One region of the Alcanivorax borkumensis SK2 genome, then DNA from elsewhere that is predicted to be linked to it. Evidence: predicted binding sites of a transcription regulator. Region 1 holds the regulator's gene; the other holds the start of a gene.

Region 1 (3,152 bases):
CTCGTGCCTTGAAACTTGTCGCTTGTCGTTTGAAACTCATCTTCGCCCTGACAACTCGGATGCCCCATGTTTGCCTTTGTTGAACAGCGTTACCCGACTCTCTGGCCCTACATTCAGTTAATGCGCCTTGATCGCCCCATCGGCACGCTGTTGCTGCTATGGCCCACGCTGTGGGCGGTATGGATTGCTGGGGCCGGTACGCCGAGCCTGACCGTTATTGTGGTTTTCTTTCTGGGCGTGGTGATCATGCGGGCGGCGGGGTGTGTGATTAATGACTTTGCCGATCGGAATTTCGATGGCGACGTAGAACGTACTCAGGGACGTCCGCTGGCCACCGGTGCACTCAGCGCCAAACAGGCTCTGGCCCTGTTTGGCGGCTTAGGTCTATTGGCTTTTGGGCTAGTGCTGTTTCTCAATGAGCTGACCTTTTGGCTGTCTTTCGGCGGCTTGGGCCTTGCAGTGCTTTATCCCTTTACCAAGCGTTTCACTTTTATGCCCCAGCTTTTCTTGGGCGCTGCCTTCAGCTGGGCCATCCCCATGGCGTTTGCCGCTGAAACCGGTGAAGTGCCGGAAATCGCTTGGCTGCTGTACGTGGCCAATGTGCTGTGGACGGTGGCCTACGACACTGAATACGCTATGTGTGACCGTGAAGATGACCTGAAGCTAGGCATCAAAAGCACCGCCATCCTGTTTGGCGATGCCGACCGCCTGATGATCGCCATCCTTCAAGCCCTGACACTATTGGCATTGATTATGGTCGGCCACCGGCTGGGTTTTTCCTGGCCCTGGTACGCCGGTTTGGTTGGAATGAGCCTTAGCTTTGCCTTTCAGCACAGCTTGATCCGCTACCGTGAACGCTGGCCCAGCTTTCACGCATTTCTGAATAATCATTGGGCCGGAGCATGCGTGTTTATCGGGTTGTATTTTCAGTATTTTTGAATCGCTACAAGTCCCCTATAGCGGGGGTGTCTTAGAGTGCCACCTAATGGTGTTCGGCGCCGCGATTCAAGGGGGACGAAAGGGATAATTCGGTCCACCTGAGCGGCTAATCGAGGGCATATTATTACCGTATCTTAAGGCCTGGCGTGTGTTGTCGTTTGTGGCTTGGGGCTGTCGCCAGATGGTTGCAGGCCTTCCGTTCGTCTTAACCTGCGTTGTTGCGTGGCGGGGCTCTATCTGTCATACACATGTCATAAAAAAGCAATCTAATAGATAACATCCCGAGCGGCACACGCCACTCACAAGACAGGCAAGGAAGGAAGCCATGTCCCGAAACCGTATATTGATTGTTGATGACGAGCCTGCTATTCGTGAGATGGTCGCCGTCGCCCTTGAACTGGCCGATTTCGATGTGCTGGAGGCAGAGAATGCCCAACGTGGCCATGAGATCATCGTCGATGAGCGCCCGGATCTGGTGCTGCTGGATTGGATGCTGCCGTCGGTCACGGGTATCGAACTGGCCCGCCGGCTGAAGCGTGATGAGACTACCAACGAGGTGCCCATCATCATGCTCACTGCGAAAAGCGAAGAAGATAACAAGATTCAAGGGCTGGACGTTGGCGCCGATGATTACATCACCAAACCCTTCTCCACTCGTGAACTAATCTCCCGCATTAAAGCCGTGCTGCGGCGCGCGTCTAGTGTCGCGGCGGAAAAGGCCATTGAAGTAGAAGGTCTGTGCCTGGACCCGGTGAGTCACCGCATTAGCGCCAACGATTCTCCCGTGGACATGGGGCCCACCGAATACAGGCTGTTGGAATTTTTCATGAGCCACCAAGAGCGGGCCTATTCGCGCACCCAGCTACTGGACCAAGTATGGGGTGCTAACGTCTATGTGGAAGACCGTACCATCGACGTGCATATCCGCCGTCTGCGTAAGGCGCTGGCTCCCTTCGGCTACGATCGTTTTATTCAGACCGTGCGCGGTACCGGCTACCGGTTTTCAGTGAAATCGGCCAAGGCAGGTTGAGACGGCAGGCATGCGGCTGCCTATACTAGGCAGCGCCGTCGGCCCCCCCGATACCGGCTAACGAGCAAAGTAATTGCGGTGGAATACCCATGAAAGCTAGCTTGGCCAAGGAAGTTAATCGCATTGCCGGCCTGATATTTCTGGCCGCTCTGGCTGCCCTGGCAGTGGGCCACACTTGGCCACTGCTGGTAGGGCTGGGGGGCTATATTATTTGGAGCACCCGGCAACTGTTCGCCCTGTACAGCTGGCTGGTGCGCGACGATCATACCGAGCCACCGGACAGTATCGGGCTGTGGGGTGAGTTTTATACCCGCCTTGAGCACTTGTTCCAAAAAGAACGTCGCGCCCAGGAAAACCTGCAAGGCATCATCCACCGCGCCCAACAGTCAGTGAACGCCCTTGACGATGTAGTCATCCTCATCGACCAACACGGTTATCTGGAATATTGGAACCATGCCGCCGAACGTGCCATGGGCTTTAATGCGAGCCAAGATCTGGGCCAGCCACTGACGAACCTGATCCGCCATCCTCGGTTTACCGGTTATCTAAGCAAAGGGGATTTTCAGGACCCGCTGGAAATCCCTTCACCGGTGAATGACAACCGTATCCTGCAGTTCCGCGTAACTGAGTTTGGTATCGGCGAACAATTATTGATCGCCCGTGACGTTACGCGGCTGCATCACTTGGAACAAATGCGCAAAGATTTTGTAGCCAATGTGAGCCATGAATTAAAGACGCCGCTTACCGTACTCAAAGGCTACCTGGAAACCCTGCTCGATACCCTCCCGGAAGAACAGGCCCGTCTGCGTCGCGCATTGATGCAAATGGACAATCAATCCAACCGCATGGAAGCCCTAGTCGCCGATTTGTTATTACTGGCCCGATTAGAAGGAACGGAAGCTGACAGTGTACGTCAGGCGGTACCCGTTCATGGCATGCTTAATCGGATGAAAGAAAATGCGTTGGCTATAGGCAGCGACAAGGATCACCAGATCGAGCTGGATGTTCCTCTCGACGCACGCTTGATCGCCAATCCGGCTGAACTGGAAAGTGCCTTCGGCAATCTGATTACCAATGCAGTGAAATATACGCCGGCCAACGGCACCATCCGTATCCGTTGGTGGCAAGATTCTTGCGGCGCGCACTTTTCTGTCACAGACAACGGGATTGGCATCGACCCCGC
Region 2 (3,152 bases), 590 kb from region 1:
GCCAAGGACGCGGGCTTTCTCGGCGCGGCCTGGGCCCAATATCGGGCACAGGAAAAGCTCACGGCCCTGTTTGCCGATAACGGCATTCCGCTCACACTGTTTCATGGCCGAGGTGGCTCCATTTCCCGAGGCGGATCGCCCACCCGCATGGCGCTGTTATCACAGCCGCCGGGCTCGGTGGCCGGGCGTATACGGGTGACGGAGCAGGGGGAGGTGATTCGGTTTAAATACGGTCGCCCGTCGGTGGCGGTGTTTAACCTGGAGCAGTATGTGGCGGCCACTTTAGAAGCAACCTTGTTGCCACCCCAGGCGGCACGGCCGGAGTGGCGCCAACAGATGCAGGCCCTGACGGATACCTCCGTGGCGGGCTATCGCGGGGTGGTGCGCGATGAGCCTGAGCTGGTGCGCTACCTGCGTACCGTTACGCCAGAAACGGAGTTGTCGCGGCTAGCGCTGGGCAGCCGCCCTGCGCGGCGCAAGTCGGATCAAGGTATCAGCTCTCTGCGGGCGATCCCTTGGGTGTTTGCTTGGACCCAGATTCGGTTAATGCTGCCTGCCTGGTTAGGCACCGGCGCCGCTCTGGAAGATGCTCAGAACGATGCCGCGCAGCATGCTATGGTGCGGGAAATGGCTAGCGAGTGGCCTTTTTTCCAGGGCGTGGTGGATATGCTGGAGATGGTACTGGCGAAATCGGATTTGCGTGTGGCCGCTTGGTATGAAGAGCGTTTGGCGGGGGACGATCCCGGGTTAATGCGTCTTGGTGAAGTGCTGCGCGAGCGGCTCACCGCCACGGTGAGCGCCTTGTCTGCCCTCACTGGTCGAGAAGACTTGCTGGATAACAATCCGGTGATGCGCTGGTCGATTCGGGTGCGTGACCCTTACACCGACCCCCTGCACCTGTTGCAGGCGGAGCTGATGGCAAGGCTGCGCCAACAGGATGGCGATGAGACCTTGGAGAGTGCACTGATGGTAACCATTGCGGGTATTGCAGCGGGCTTACGCAATACAGGATAGGTTGTCAGCAAGGGTTCTCATCGGTGGCCGGTGCTTTTTCCTTTGAGCGCCACATGGCTGCCATCGCAGATCATCCCTGTGTTGCTGTGTTTACAGCCACAGAAAAACACAATTTGGTCTTTGTGTGCCGTGTAGGGCACCGGTGAGAAGCGGGTGTCCTTGTGGCTGCCATCACAATACGGTTGCGTCTGACTCAGGCCACAGGCACACCAGTACACCGTATCGCCTTTTTTGACGGGCAACGGAAACGGGACGGTGTCGGCAATGTGCGGGGCGTCCATGGCTCTCTCCTTCTCGTTTTTTATTTTTTAGGCTCTCTGGGTGTGTCGCGCAAATGTCACGCAAGTGTCACTGCCTTGCCATGGTCGCTGACGACACTGGCTGAAACTGCCAGTGGAGCACACTATGCTTGCGCAAGCCGCAGGAAAGATCAAAGCGTTGAGCCCGCAATGGAAAGGAGCGTTCGCTAAGCCGTTCGTTGCCACTGCCGAGATTCTTCGCTTTCCTCGGGAAATGACAACGGATAGAGAAGCCCAGGCGCAGGGTCGCTTCAGTGCTTACTTCACCCGTTCGCGTCGTGAAATTCTAAAAATTCAACGTTTACGCTATCGCATTTTCTCCCAGGAATACGGCGCGAGTTTCAGTGCGCCGTTCGGGCTGGATCGTGATCGTTTTGACCGCCACTGCTTGCACTTGGTGGTGCGCGACAATCGCAGCGGCGACATTGTTGGTTACACTCGGGTATTGCCCGGTGACAGGCTGCAACGTACTGGTGGATTCTATTCCAGTGGTGAGTTTGATCTCACCATGCTTGGGCGTCTGGAGGGCAAGCTGGCGGAGATCGGGCGCACCTGCATTCATCCGGATCACCGTAACGGGGCGGTGATAAGTGTGCTGTGGGCACGGCTGGCGCAATACATGCTGGAAAATGATGTGCGCTACCTGCTGGGCTGCGCCAGCATTGCGTTGAGTGAAGGCTATAACGTGGCGGCGGTCAACGAGCGCATTCAGGGGCGCCATTTAAGCCGGGCCGAGCATCGAGTGCAGCCTCACTTACGGTTGCAGGCATTGCCCGGCGATGCACAAGCGGAGGGTGTGAAGATGCCGCCGTTGCTGAAGGCTTATTTGCGCATGGGCGCGCAGGTATGTGGTGAGCCATGCTGGGACCCGGATTTTAATTGCTTGGACTTCTTTGTGCTGATGGCGGTGGAAAACCTGCCCGCTCGCTATGTGCAGCACTTCATGCAGCCCGCCCAGGCAGTGTAAACAATGGGTAGTGGATAATTGACAGCTAGCAGACTGTATACAGGAGCGATATGAATCATAGCGTCAGTGTTGGTACCTATCCCGAGAGAGGGGTCTGGCCGCAACTGCGTCGAGTGTGGCGAGTTGCCGGTGTTGTGCTCTATCTATTGTGGGGCTTTGTGCTGGCGTTTTTTCTTGGCGCGTTCTGGTCACCCTATCGGCCCGTGATATTGAAGGCAAAGCAACGATGGTGCCGGCGATTTCTGCGTATCTTGGGTGTGGAATTGACCGTTACAGGTAGCAGGGTCGAGACGCCCGTATTTTTGGTGAGTAATCATGTTTCGTGGTTGGATATTCCTGTTATTGCCAGCCAGCGACATCTGTATTTTCTTTCCAAGGCTGAGGTCGGTGCCTGGCCGCTGATAGGCATGCTGGCTCGTGCCATGGGCACCCTGTTTATCAAGCGGGGTAGCGGTGAGTCCGTTCGCGTGGCTCAAGAAATTGCCGGTCGTCTAAAGCGCGGGCATACGGTGCTGGTGTTCCCGGAAGGCACCACGACGGATGGTACCGGGCTGCGTCGCTTTTTCCCGCAGTTGTTTGATGCGCCCTTGTTAGCGCAGGTGCCGGTTCAGCCACTGGCGATTCGCTACTTGGACAGCATGGGCGCGGCGGACCAAAGTTTGGCGTTTATTGGTGACGATGAGTTCCATCATCACATGTGGAGCATATTGTTACGCCGAAAAATTCGTGTTCGCCTGCATTTTTGTGAGCCTCTTGATGGGGAAGGCATGAACCGTAAGGCATTGTGTTCCCTGGCGTACGAACGGCTTGAGGGGCAGTTGAAAGTTCAACGTTAAAAGTTGAAAAGCAAACCCTTGGGAATTTCCCGGCTC

The links. The regulator PhoB, encoded in region 1, activates phosphate uptake and scavenging genes when phosphate is short. The targets are predictions, from matches to a motif close to TGTCATANNNNTGTCANA.
Region 2: the regulator PhoB is predicted to act here: its motif matches at 1,350-1,367, upstream of ABO_RS03520 (CDGSH iron-sulfur domain-containing protein).

The regions. Positions count from the first base shown of each region.
Region 1 covers NC_008260.1:172,902-176,053, forward strand. The annotation lists gene ubiA (4-hydroxybenzoate octaprenyltransferase) at 67-939, shown strand; gene phoB (phosphate regulon transcriptional regulator PhoB) at 1,265-1,969, shown strand; gene phoR (phosphate regulon sensor histidine kinase PhoR) at 2,059-3,152, shown strand, end outside.
Region 2 covers NC_008260.1:757,906-761,057, forward strand. The annotation lists gene ppc (phosphoenolpyruvate carboxylase) at 1-1,014, shown strand, start outside; gene ABO_RS03520 (CDGSH iron-sulfur domain-containing protein) at 1,032-1,295, opposite strand; gene ABO_RS03525 (GNAT family N-acetyltransferase) at 1,420-2,280, shown strand; gene ABO_RS03530 (lysophospholipid acyltransferase family protein) at 2,331-3,116, shown strand.